2 linked regions of the Gloeocapsopsis sp. IPPAS B-1203 genome follow. The protein of the gene in region 1 interacts with the protein of each later gene in a pairwise test. Links are inferred from orthologs where the notes say so. Each region holds a gene or a part of one and is shown in the gene's direction. Other genes may lie near its edges.

Region 1 (5,413 bases):
GGCACAATTTGTGCCTATCCTAAATTCACACCAGTGCCCTTCAAAGAAGATGACCTTTGGAATGGATATCCAGAAGAAACAAATGCTCCTTATGGTGTCGCCAAAAAAGCCCTTTTAGTACAACTTCAAGCCTACAGGCAACAATATAATTTCAATGGTATTTATTTGCTACCAGTAAACTTATACGGTCCAGAAGACAACTTTAATCCTCAAAGTTCTCATGTAATTCCTGCACTTATTCGTAAAGTATACGAAGCTCAACAAAAAGGTGACATGGAAATTCGAGTATGGGGTGATGGCAGTCCTACCCGTGAGTTTCTCTATTCAGAAGATGCAGCACGGGGCATAGTTATGGGAACATTATCTTATAACCAGCCTGAGCCTATTAACTTAGGTACGGGCTTTGAGATTTCCATCCGTGACTTGATTTCTTTAATTTGTGAACTGATGGAGTTCGATGGCGAAATTGTTTACGAAACCGATAAGCCAAATGGTCAGCCACGTCGTTGTTTAGATACAGAACGAGCGAAAAAATTTGGCTTTACTGCTCAAATTGATTTTAGGCGAGGATTAAAAAATACTATTGATTGGTATCGGCAACACGCAAACTAAAATGTGAGAGGGTGAGGTGGTTTCGCCCTCTTTTTTAGAATCAAGCTCTTAGCTCTAAATTCAGAACTTAATTGCGTTCATAGACGGAAATTAAGCTTATGAAAAAAGATTTTTTCTTCGCAAAACAGTCAGCGATAGGTGCTTTGGCTGTAGTAGCATTTCTTTGAGCTGCAGAACTCTGTAAATTTATATAGTTAGAGATTTTAGGAGGAACTCACAGCTAAATGGTGAGCAAATGAACCAACATAAAACGTAGTGAAATAATCGCTCCTGACTTTAAATAAATAGTCTCACTTTAACTGCTATACCTAATTTAATTAAGTTGAATTACTAGTTCAGTAGTCGCTGAGACTAAGCCTATCATAATGACTAATGGTAGTTAACTTACTAAACACCAAAACATATACTTTACGAAGCTAATAGTGATTAGTCAGCATATAAACAAAATAGAATTGCGCCGTTTACTGCTTCACAACCGGCAATCTATGAGCATCAAAGAGTGGCAGGAAAAAAGTCGTCTTATCTGCTCTCACTTACAAGCATCATCACTATTTACTCAAGCAAAGACCATTCTGACCTATTTTAGTTTTCGTCAGGAACCAGATCTAAGTGCATTATTTACAGCCAAAAAAAATTGGGGTTTCCCACGTTGTATCAATCAATCATTAAATTGGCATTTGTGGCACCCAGGGAACGATACCCGAATTGGAGATTATGGCATTCTAGAACCTCTCCCTTGTGCCCCACTAATCAAAGCTAATGAAGTAGATTTAATTTTGGTTCCTGCTGTTGCTTGTGATATTCGAGGCTATCGTTTAGGTTACGGAGGTGGTTTCTACGATCGCTTACTCAGTTCTGCCGAATGGAAGTCAAAGCTTACAATTGGCATTGTTTTTGACTTTGCTTACTTACCTCAGTTACCTGTTGAGACTTGGGATATACCTTTGCATATTGTTTGTACAGAAACTGGCTTGAAAATGATGCAATAAAACTTCCTCAATTTGATTACGCCAGCGCAGAGGACTATTGTCCCCTGCGCTCTAACTAAATACTTTCAAGAAAGTATTTAGTTAGAAAAATACACTTACTATAATATGGTATTTTAAATACAAAGTCAATGTTTTTACTAAATAAAATGCTGGATTTAATAACGATTTTATAAAATAAGTAATCCCTTAAATTAAGAGAATAAAATTAAGATTATTATGTCCTAGAAGTTGTTCATAAATCTTCTATAAGTAGAAGGGGATTTAAATCATGAAAATCATACTTTGTTTAGATAAATAAAGCATAATGCACAACAATACCAAATTAAAGGCAATACTAAAATCTAATTCTTCTTTTCTTACCTAAAGGATGGTATTTTTATTTTCATGTGTCAGTAGAGTTACAGATTTTGACAGCAGATGAGTAAAGTTAAAACCCAAGGACGAGTTAAGAATCAACACATATGGGCGGGAAAGTATATGTTGATGTATGGGTTATTAGGGGCGATCGCGCTCATCATGCTATTTCCCTTACTTTGGCTAATTAGCACTGCCTTCAAGTCATCAAGCGAAAACATATTTCAATTTCCGCCACAGCTGTTACCTAGTCAGCCTACAGTAGAAAATTTTGTACAGGTTTGGCAGACGAATCCATTTGGACAATATTTATTTAACAGTACGTTAGTTGCTATCTTGACAGTCACACTTAATTTACTTTTTTGTGCACTAGCAGCATATCCGTTGGCAAGACTAGAGTTTCGAGGCAGAGACTCAATGTTTACCGCGATTGTCGCGACGATTATGATTCCTTTTCAAATTGTCATGATTCCCTTGTATATTCTCACTGTTCAGTTAGGCATGAGAAACAGCTATTTAGGAATCATTTTTCCTGCACTTGCTTCAGCATTTGGCATCTTTCTACTACGACAGGCTTTTCAGGGCGTTCCCAAAGAGATGGAAGAGGCAGCACGCATTGATGGCTGTTCAGAATTAGGTTTATGGTGGTTTGTGATGCTTCCTGCGATTCGCCCTGCATTAGTCACTTTAGCGATTTTTGTTTTTATTGGCTCTTGGAGTGATTTCTTGTGGCCTTTAATCGTTATTGATCGACCAGAACTCTACACTCTACCTTTAGGAGTCGCAACGCTAGCAGGGACGTTTTCTCTCGATTGGCGCTTAATTGCTGCAGGTTCTGTAATCTCGATTGCTCCTGTGTTAATAGTATTTTTACTACTACAGCGCTACATTGTGCCAACCGAAACCGGAAGTGGAGTTAAAGGCTAGAAATTAACGCGGACGAATAACTTGAGGAGCTGCGATCGCCATTGCATCAAAAGTACCATTCTGATTATATGCTCCTGACCATACTGCAACCAACGAGTCACATAACTGTAGCATTTCAGCTTCACTGTGCATACCCCATACGGCAAGTGGTTTGCGAGTAGAATGAGACAATGCTAGTCGCCAGTTAATAGGAATACTAGGGGCAGCGTTATAGGCACCTGATAAAGCACCAGTGATTGAGCTGACATGCGGTTGACATGCTGCTCGCTTTACAGAAAGCTGAAAGTCTTCTAGGCTACTTAAGAAACAGTAAAACGCCAAAGCAACCGCACTACTGGGTTGTCCTAACACTGAGACAGCTTTTGCTAGGCTAGCTTGATGTTCTAATAAACTTTTTACCTGCATCAACTGTTGAGTTAGTGATGATTGAGGCGCTTCTATAAAATAAACGACTGATGAAATTAAGCTAGCTACCTGGAGTTTTTCTTTCAAAGACAATGCGATCGCATATCCAACAGCTAAAACTCCAGCAACTATTTCTGGATCGTCCTGCCATGATACAAACTGCCGCAAATTGTGTTTCAACTGAGTTTCGTTGTCGTGATAGAAAAGTGCGATCGGTAATGCCGCAATAATAGCTTTAACTGGATTAATAGGTATACTTTGGCTTGAGAAGTAGGAATGACTTGCACCCACATCCACGATCTCTTTTTGAATCAAACTTTGCGCTACTGCAGTTCCTAGACGTTCCCATAAAAAATCTTCTGCAGTAGAGCTTGAGACATCTGAATTTATTTCGGTGTTGACGAGGGAAAATCGACTCACATGTGTTAGCATGCCTCCAACCGCCGCGCCTAATAAAGTGCCGCAGAATCGACTACAGAGTGAGTAACGCATTGCTGCAATTTTTTGAGTATGACAACTGAGTCGTTTGTGATAGATAATTGCTCAGCTAATTTAATATTGTGTGTAATATCGTATCTTTAGCAAGTACAAGCCTCAGGATGACTTACTAAGATAATTAACTAACGCCTGTAGCCCCAAGCGATAGCTCTCTGCTCCAAAACCACTAATCTGCCCTAACACCACTGGCGCTATATAGGAATGATGACGGAAAGTTTCTCTTTGATAGATGTTGCTGATATGAACCTCCACTGCTGGTAGCATAACTGCAGTAAGTGCGTCTCGCAAAGCGACACTAGTATGCGTATATGCACCTGCGTTGATCAGTATACCTTGATGCTTATGCCTTGCTGTATGGATAGCATCTACTAAAACACCTTCGTGGTTTGACTGAAGGGCTGCAATAACTACATTTAGCTTCTTGGCTTCTTCTTCTAAGAGGCTATTAATATCTTCTAGATTGGTGAAGCCATAAACCTCTGGCTCGCGTTGCCCTAAGAGATTTAAATTTGGTCCATGTAGTACAAGAATACTGCTCAATTGCTACAGCTTAAAAATAAGTTTTATGAACTACTGATAGCGACGTTGTCTATCATCAACTGGAATAGGAATTGGCTCTGGTTCTGGTTCAGCTTCTGGTCCCAACAAAGTTTCTATTAGCCTACGTGCCCATTCCTTTAATTTTTCCAGTACTTTTTCTAAGTAGTCCATTGAATCGATTGCTCCTAAAATACGACCTAGATTGCTTCGCTGACCTAAACGAGAAAACTTTGCCTATGGCTGAATTTTAAGCTTGTAACTTTTACTTAATATTAAACTTATCATATCAGCTGAAACTGGACTCATGACACCATAGACAGATATCTTGCTAAACATGCCAAGTACGTGGGAGTATTTATCCTAGGATTTTAATTATAGTGGCAAGCAATACAAATCTGTAAGCGTATAGCAACTCTTAATTTTTTCTTTATGAGTAGCATTAATTACATGCTCTAATATTTTGTTGTCTATTAATGATCTTTTTCAAGTAGGTTTCGCCGTAGCAAGTCGAGGGCTGTGCAAGCACTTAAATGACGAATGAGAGATCGAGAACGATCTTGACCATAGCGGTGTTCAAAGACTTGCACTTTTTCATTTGATTGAGCCAATCCGATGTAAACAAGACCAACTGGTTTAGTAGAAGTACCGCCATCAGGTCCAGCGATACCAGTAATACTTAATCCCCAAGTTGTTCCGAGACGCGAGCGCACGCCTTCTGCCATTTGAGCTGCGACTGTTCTACTGACGGCTCCTTCTTGTTGGATAGCTTGAAGATTTACACCTAACAAAGATACTTTGACTTGGTTATCGTAGGAGATAACTCCGCCCATAAAGTAGCGCGAACTTCCAGGAATATCAGTCATCATTTGTCCCAGCCCCCACCAGTACAAGATTCAGCAACACTGAGCGTCGCATCTTCACGTTGTAACAATTGTCCTACCACAGAAGCTAACGAGTCCTCATCTTGACCGTAATAATTTAGCCCTGCAATTGCTTGGAGTTGTTGCTCAATGGGAGCTATGAGTTGTTCCGCTTCAGCTTGGGAATTGGCTTTAGCTGAGACGCGCAACTTTACTTCTCCACGGCTA
Region 2 (8,458 bases), on another replicon or contig:
GCATCCAATCACGCACCTGTTCAAGAACGAGTCAGCGTTTTTTGGGCATTATTGTTACTATCTGCTCAGTCAAAAGTAGAGCTATCCCAAGATGAGTTTTATCAAGAGATCAAAATTCGGACAATTACTGCAATATAAGAGGTTAGGGAGCAAAAATCAAAGATCAGGGTTTTTCGAGAACTAGGGAAACTGAGGAAGCAGGAGAGAATAGGATTTATGAGTCGTGAAGTGTTGAGCCTAAGAGAGTTATGAATGTTGAGTGTTGAGTTATGAGTTATTTTCTTCAATTCAAAATGTGCTAACGCACCGCTACGCTAACAAAGCGTGCTAACGCACCACTACGCTAACAAAACTTAAAATAGTTGCCTCCGGCACCTTTGTTCGCTTTCCAAAACTCAAAATTCAAAACTAATCACAGGTTCCCCTCGCCTCTCGCTCCGGACTTCGTCCCGCTGCGCTAACGCTCCTACTCCCTACTTAAAGCTGTCAGTGGTTTCAATGATGACTAAATGCTGGAATTTAGGCGATTATTAGGTATCAATTAATTTAGGTATATAAAAACATGAGGTTGAGGAGCAACTATTTATGAAAGCGATGATCCTAGCGGCTGGTAAGGGTACTCGCGTACGCCCAATTACCTACACAATTCCTAAACCAATGATTCCAATCCTGCAAAAGCCAGTGATGGAATTTCTCTTAGAATTACTACGCCAGCATGGGTTTGACCAAATTATGGTCAACGTCAGCCATTTAGCTGGTGAAATTGAAAGCTATTTTCGTGACGGACAACACTTTGGAGTTCAGATTGCTTATTCTTTTGAGGGGCGCATTGAAGATGGTGAATTAGTTGGTGAAGCAATTGGTTCTGCGGGTGGAATGCGGCGCATACAGGATTTTTCGCCATTTTTTGACGATACGTTTGTGGTTCTGTGTGGTGACGCTTTGATTGATTTAGATCTCACTGCGGCTGTCAAGTGGCACAAATCTAGAGGTGCGATCGCAACTGTAATTATGCGCTCAGTTCCTCGCGAGGAAGTTTCTAGTTACGGTATCGTTGTTACTGATGATGCAGGACGTGTTAAAGCTTTCCAAGAAAAGCCTGCAGTCGAAGAAGCACTGAGTACTAATATCAGCACAGGTATTTATATCTTTGAGCCTGAAGTTTTGGATTACATTCCTTCTGGTCAGCAATATGACATCGGTAGCCAATTATTTCCTAAATTAGTAGAAATTGGTGCGCCATTTTATGGTTTAGTGATGGATTTCCAATGGGTAGATATTGGTAAAGTTCCTGATTACTGGCACGCTATTCGTGGTGTTCTCTCCAGAGAAATCAAAAATGTGGAAATTCCTGGTCATCAGGTTGCTCCAGGAATCTATACTGGCTTGAATGTTGCTGTGAACTGGGACAAAGTAGATATCACAGGTCCAGTTTACATTGGTGGCATGACACGCATTGAGGACGGTGCAAAAATTATTGGACCAGCAATGATTGGTCCTAATTGCTGGATTTGCAGTGGCGCGACAGTAGACAACAGTGTAATTTTTGATTACTCGCGTTTGGGACCTGGAGTCCGCTTAGTTGACAAGTTAGTGTTTGGACGCTACTGCGTTGATAAAAATGGTGCAACAATTGATGTGCAAGCGGCAGCTCTTGACTGGCTAATCACCGATTCTCGCTATCCCCAACCGTCACAACCACCATTAGAACATCGCGCGATCGTTGAGTTACTGGGGAATGGAAATTAGGAGCGAGGAGCAACTCAAAGAGTGGCTAGTGATTAGTTTTGAGTTTTGTTAGCGTAGCGGTGCGTTAGCACATTTTGTTAGCGTAGCGGTGCGTTAGCACATTTTGAATTCAAGAAAATAACTCATAACTCAACACTCATCACTTCCTTAAGCTCAACACTTCACGACTCATATCTCCCCTGCACCTCTACTCCTATTTATGGAGACAAGTAAGTATATCGACTCAAACTCTGCTCATATGTTTGTAGCAATCGTTGAGATTCAGACAGCGTAATTCGCTTTTCTTCGAGTGCTTGCTCAGTGCGCTGGCGGATACTTTCAACTAAATCTTCTGAGTCGTATTGCACATAACCCACGACTTCGGTCATAGTATCACCCTTAACTACGTGTTCAATTTGATATCCTTTAGGTGTTAATTGAATATGAACTGCATTGGTGTCACCAAACAAGTTATGCAAATTACCCATAATTTCTTGGTAAGCGCCGCTGAGGAACATTCCCAAGTAGTAGGGTTCTCCAGGTTTAAAAGAATGAAGTTCTAAAACTGACTTGACATCACGTAAATCAATGAATTTGTCAATTTTCCCATCACTGTCGCAAGTTAAGTCTGCCAAGATACCTCGCCGTGTAGGTTCCTCATCCAAGCGGTGAATTGGCATGAGGGGAAATAGTTGATCTATTGCCCAACAATCTGGCGCAGATTGAAATACAGACAGATTGACGTAGTAGATGGAAGCCATAATTTTTTCCAGTTCTTCCAAGTCATCTGGCACATATTCTTGCTGACGAGTAATGTTTGTGATTTTCTCACAGCAAGCCCAGTAAATTCGCTCAACCCTGGCACGCTCTCTTAGCGTTAAGATGCCTAAATTAAATCGGTTGATGCCTTCTTCCTTAAATTGAGTGATGTCGTGGTACGCTTCTTGATAGTTTTCAACGTTAATTGATTGATAAGTTTCCCATAGGTTGTGAATAATCGGTGGTTCTTCTGCTTGTGGTGGATTTGGCACAACTGAAGGCACATCACAAGTACTGAGAACATCAAAAATTAAAATTGATTGGTGCGATGCGATCGCCCTACCGCTTTCACTGATCAATGTCGGTACAGGTATTTTCCGCTCAGCACAGGCGTCTTTTAGCTCTGCCACAATGTCGTTGGCATAATTCTGCATATTGTAGTTTTTTGAGGCGTAGAAGTTGGTTTGCGAGCCGTCGTAATCTACGCCTAAGCCGCCACCCACATCGAGATACTTCATATCTGCCCCAAGCTGGGCTAATTCGACATAAATGCGGCTAGCTTCTTGAATTGCATCTTTGATGACGTTAATTGCTGAAATTTGCGAGCCAATGTGGAAATGAAGAAGTTGTAACGATTCAAGGAGATTAGCATCGCGTAACTTATCGACAGCTTGAATGATTTCAGGAATCGTCAAACCAAATTTAGCGCGATCGCCGGTTGATGTTCCCCAGCGTCCCATACCTTGGGTACTCAACTTTGCTCGTACCCCTAAAATTGGTCGAATTCCCAACTGACGACTCGCATTAATCACGAGATCAACTTCTTCAACTTGTTCTATCACAATGATGGGAGTCTGCCCTAAGCGTGTTGCGAGCATGGCAATCTCGATATACTCGCGATCTTTGTAGCCATTACACACCAAAAGCGCACCAGGAGTATCTAACATTGCTAAGGCGATCATTAATTCAGGCTTAGATCCTGCTTCCAAGCCAAATTGATGAGGTTTCCCAAATCGAACGAGATCTTCGATTAAGTGTTTTTGTTGGTTACACTTGACTGGGTAAACACCACGATAAACGCCTGGGTAGTTATAGCGAGCGATCGCTTTGGCAAAACAAGCATTCAATCGCTGAATCCGATCCTCCAAAATATCAGAAAAGCGAATGAGCAACGGCATGGATAAGTTACGCTGCTTGAGGGCGTTTACTAATTCGTATAAATCTAAAGAACCGCCGCGATCGCCTTTGGGGGAAACTGTAACATGACCAGCAGCATTGATAGAAAAGTAAGGTTCACCCCAACCATCAATTCGATAAAGGGCTTCGCTATCCTCAATTTTCCATTTTTTTCGCGGCAAAAGTTCAGTTTTCGGATTTGATGAGGATTTTTTGTTGTTTGGTTCCGCTTTTCCATCGCTTGCCGTCTTTCTACCTTCAGAAGCTTCTTGCTTCTGTGGTTGGAGTTCAAGAGGGGGCTGTCCCTCTAATGCTGAATTTGTGCTTAACTCAACACCCATTATGTCTTGACCTCGTATGTTTCACCCACGAATAGCCAGTTTAACTCATCTAATTCAAAGCGGATTCTGAACTAAGAGAGACTTTCTGAGATAATCTGATTTTTGTTGTTACATAGCGATTCATCTGCACTATCAGCATTCAAATTTAATCTGGATTTAACTAGAAGTTAAATTTAGGAGATTTTGGATGCGCTACACAATGGGCGAAAAGTCTGATAGCACATTTACGCAAATCGCTTTATTGTTCATCTTCACAGGAGACAGTTTTGGAACGCACATTTTTAGCTATTAAGCCCGATGGTGTACAACGTGGACTTGTAGGCGAAATTATTAGCCGCTTTGAAGCTAAAGGGTTTACTCTGGTAGGCTTAAAATTTATGCAAGTCAGCCGTGAACTCGCCGAACAGCATTATGGTGTTCATCGGGAAAAACCTTTCTTTGCTGGGTTAGTAGACTTTATCACCTCTGGTCCTGTTGTTGCCATGGTTTGGGAAGGTGATGGGGTTATTACCGCAGCACGCAAAATGATTGGTGCAACAAATCCTTTAAATGCTGAACCAGGTACAATTCGCGGAGATTTAGGTGTTGATATTGGACGTAACATCATTCATGGTTCAGATGCACCTGAAACCGCAACCCAGGAAGTTAGTCTGTGGTTTACAGACGAAGAACTTGTTAGTTGGCAACCTAGTCTAAGTTCTTGGATTCGGGAGTAGCTGATGAGGGGAGTGTAGGAGTGTGGGCGTGTGGGCGTGTGGGAGGGACGAAAATGCTATCCCTACTACCCTACTACCCGCCTACTCAAGCTGTCTCATCTCTGATTTCCCTCAGCTTCTCCAACTTTTACAACATTAATTTCTGCTTCTTGATTGCTTTTTTCTCGTTCATCTTGAGCTGCAGTTTTAGTTCGCTGGGAAAAACCCCAAGCAAAAATTGCGGCGATCGCACTAATCATTAACCATTCAGGTGGAACCAAATCTTTGTCTATAACTCTCAATAACAATCGTAAGCCTACTAGCGCTACGGTAATATAACCTGCATCTTCTAAGTGGGTAAATTCATCTAACCAGCGAATGAACAGTCCAGCCATAAATCGTAGCGCCACAATGCCTATAGTTGCACCGGTAATCACAAGCCATTTTTCTTGCGAAACGGCGATCGCTGTTGTCACACTATCCAAGGAAAATGCCAAATCGGTGAATGCAATTACAGGAATTGCTTGCCACAAGTTAGCAAAGCGCGGACCATGATGTTGATGTTCCGGATTGTCGTCTGAAGTGAAATACTGAAATACTAGCCAAAGTAAATATGCAGCGCCTAAGAGTTCAAACTGCCAAAATTTTGTTACCCAGGTAGCTGTGAGGATTAAGCTAATCCGCAATATGTAAGCGACAACTAAACCAAAGTTGAGTGCCTGACGTTCTAACTTTTTATCTTCTAATCCTTGAGCAATTGCTGCCAGCGCGATTGCATTGTCTGCAGAAAGTACCGACTCTAAAAAAATTAGGATAATTAATACTAGAGTTGCTTCAATCCCTACGTTAAAGGGAGAATCAAAAACTTGATCTATCATTAAAAATTTTTCGCACCTGAATACAGCAAAACCAACACTAGTGGACAGCTTAATTTAATAATTTTAACAAATCGCTACACTGTAGATAAATTTACCTTTAGATAGGAAATCCTCAATTCAGAGAAGATCTAGATAAGCTTGAAGGCTTGAATCAAGAATAACTGATGTACCTTGATTGATAAGTTAAGTATTCATAACTGAGGGATTAAGCAGCAAATATTAGCAAAATCAATCGCGATCGCGTGTATTGCGGGCAATAATTCTAAAGCTTAAAGAAACTCAAAACACTTTCAAGCAAATCTACGCGCACAATGGTTTTGAGTAGCAATGCCAAGAGCAAGAGATATGTCTCAACTCACAATTGAATCAATTCTCCAAGAAAAACGTTTATTTCATCCTCCGGCTGAGTTTTCGCAAAATGCCCAAGTTAAAAACTTAGAAGAATACCAGCAACTATACGATAAAGCGTCTTCTGATCCTGAGGGTTTTTGGGCAGAACTTGCCCAACAAGAGTTGCACTGGTTTCAAAAGTGGGACAAAGTACTCGATTGGCAGCCACCATTTGCTAAGTGGTTTGTCAACGGCAAAATCAATATTTCTTACAACTGTCTCGATCGCCATCTCACTACTTGGCGTAAAAATAAAGCCGCGTTGATTTGGGAAGGTGAACCAGGAGACTCGCGTACACTCACCTACGCTCAGCTACACCGCGAAGTCTGCCAATTTGCTAATGTGCTAAAGCACTTAGGTGTCAAAAAAGGCGATCGCGTGGGAATCTATATGCCGATGATCCCTGAAGCAGCGATCGCGATGTTAGCCTGTGCGCGAATTGGTGCGCCGCATACTGTTGTCTTTGGTGGTTTTAGTGCCGAAGCATTGCGCGATCGCCTCATTGACGGAGAAGCTAAAGTTGTTGTGACTGCTGATGGTGGTTATCGTAAAGATGCCGCAGTTCCGCTGAAAGAACAAGTTGATAAAGCCTTAGCAGGTGGAGATGTGACTAGCGTCGAAAATGTGCTTGTTGTGCGGCGAACTGGACAAGAAGTCCAAATGGAACCAGGACGCGACCATTGGTGGCACGATCTTCAGCAAAGTGTTTCAGCAGATTGTCTTGCTGAACCGATGGACAGTGAAGATATGCTGTTTATTCTCTACACTTCGGGGAGTACTGGTAAACCTAAAGGAGTAGTACATACCACAGGTGGTTACAACTTATACACGCATATGACCACCAAATGGATTTTTGATCTACAGGATACGGACGTCTATTGGTGTACAGCTGACGTTGGTTGGATTACTGGACACAGTTACATTATTTATGGTCCACTTTCCAACGGTGCAACAACAGTTATGTACGAAGGTGCGCCGCGTTCCTCTAATCCTGGTTGTTTTTGGGATGTGATTGAGAAGTACGGCGTGACAGTTTTTTACACTGCACCAACAGCGATTCGAGCCTTTATTAAAATGGGCGAACACTTGCCCAAAGCCAGAAATCTATCTTCTTTACGATTGTTAGGAACTGTGGGCGAACCAATTAATCCTGAAGCTTGGATGTGGTACTACCGCGTCATCGGCGGCGATCGCTGTCCAATTGTGGATACCTGGTGGCAAACGGAAACCGGAGGAATTATGATTACCCCCCTACCTGGGGCAATTCCGACAAAACCTGGTTCGGCAACACGTCCTTTTCCTGGTATTCTCGCAGATGTTGTTGATTTAGAAGGTAATTCGGTAGGTGACAACGCAGGTGGTTATTTAATTGTCCGTCATCCCTGGCCTGGAATGATGCGTACGGTATACGGCGATCCCGATCGCTTCCGGCGTACTTATTGGGAACATATCCCACCACAAGATGGCAAATATGTTTATTTTGCTGGTGATGGTGCGAGACGTGATGAAGATGGTTATTTTTGGGTGATGGGGCGTGTTGATGACGTGATTAATGTTTCTGGACACCGTTTAGGCACAATGGAGGTTGAATCTGCACTAGTATCGCATCCTGCTGTTGCTGAGGCAGCAATTGTCAGTAAACCTGACGAGGTCAAAGGAGAAGATATTGTTGCTTTTGTGACTTTAGAGGGTACGTATCAACCGAGCGAACAACTGAGTAAAGAACTCAAGCAGCACGTTGTTAAAGAAATTGGTGCGATCGCGCGTCCTGGTGAAATTCGCTTTACTGATGCGTTGCCAAAAACTCGTTCGGGTAAAATCATGCGGCGGTTGTTACGCAATCTCGCCTCTGGGCAAGAAGTTTCTGGAGATACTTCTACATTAGAAGATCGTGGTGTACTCGATAAACTGCGTGAGGGGGCTTAATTTTTTGGGTTAGGATGCGATCGCGTTTATCTTGAGGGGCGATCGCTCTCATTCTTTAACACTTATCTAATGGCGCAATCAACGCTTGAACCGTTGCGTCACGTGGGCTAATTTGTTGAATTTTATTCATTAAACCTCCTGCATGAATCAAAAAAATATGGATGTCATTCTGAACGAAACACAGTGTAGTGTTCGCGCAGCATTGCCGCAGGCTAGAATCTCAGGAGATGTTTCGCTTCACTCAACATGACAGTTTTAAGTATTCGCGCAGGAGGTCTATTAAACTTTTTGCAAAAGTCGGGAAAGGGGGAAAGGGACAAGGTGAAAAAGATGAAATTTTCCTTTAACCTTTACCCACCAATAAGCAAAAGTACCTTTTGCAAGAGGTCTATTATTGCTAATCGTAGTTGACCTTTATCAAGATAATGGCAATATCTAATTTGATTGCCATCAATTTTTCATGTCATTTGATAACCTGTGCAAACTCCTATCCGAAAAACATCCTGCAACATTTGCTAGTTGGGTGTTAGGTACACCGCAAACTGAAGTTACAGTCCTCAAAACC

What was found.
Region 2: the proteins of CSQ79_RS18275 (region 1) and ndk interact in binary tests that used the Escherichia coli proteins (3 or more experiments, as listed by UniProt). The link is inferred for Gloeocapsopsis sp. IPPAS B-1203 from one-to-one orthologs.

Annotation. Positions count from the first base shown.
Region 1 is NZ_PEIG01000010.1:184,180-189,592, forward strand. Bases 1-2,825 are described here. They hold CSQ79_RS18275 (5-formyltetrahydrofolate cyclo-ligase), read left to right. Parts: upstream 1-1,049; coding sequence 1,050-1,601; downstream 1,602-2,825. Other genes in these bases: CSQ79_RS18270 (GDP-L-fucose synthase family protein), read left to right, coding at 1-612; CSQ79_RS18280 (carbohydrate ABC transporter permease), read left to right, coding at 2,079-2,825. Outside these bases: more of CSQ79_RS18280, read left to right, coding at 2,826-2,882; CSQ79_RS18285 (ADP-ribosylglycohydrolase family protein), read right to left, coding at 2,886-3,719; aroQ (type II 3-dehydroquinate dehydratase), read right to left, coding at 3,882-4,325; CSQ79_RS28065 (hypothetical protein), read right to left, coding at 4,356-4,496. UniProt on the Escherichia coli protein: Involved in the removal of 5-formyltetrahydrofolate.
Region 2 is NZ_PEIG01000003.1:351,140-359,597, reverse strand. What follows is about bases 3,290-5,995. They hold ndk (nucleoside-diphosphate kinase), read left to right. Parts: upstream 3,290-4,270; coding sequence 4,271-4,720; downstream 4,721-5,995. Other genes in these bases: acs (acetate--CoA ligase), read left to right, coding at 5,923-5,995; CSQ79_RS07580 (TerC family protein), read right to left, coding at 4,816-5,577; speA (biosynthetic arginine decarboxylase), read right to left, coding at 3,290-4,004. Outside these bases: CSQ79_RS07600 (segregation/condensation protein A), read left to right, coding at 1-138; CSQ79_RS07595 (nucleotidyltransferase family protein), read left to right, coding at 586-1,749; more of speA, read right to left, coding at 1,947-3,289; more of acs, read left to right, coding at 5,996-7,893; CSQ79_RS07570 (DUF4351 domain-containing protein), read left to right, coding at 8,354-8,458. UniProt on the Escherichia coli protein: Major role in the synthesis of nucleoside triphosphates other than ATP. The ATP gamma phosphate is transferred to the NDP beta phosphate via a ping-pong mechanism, using a phosphorylated active-site intermediate.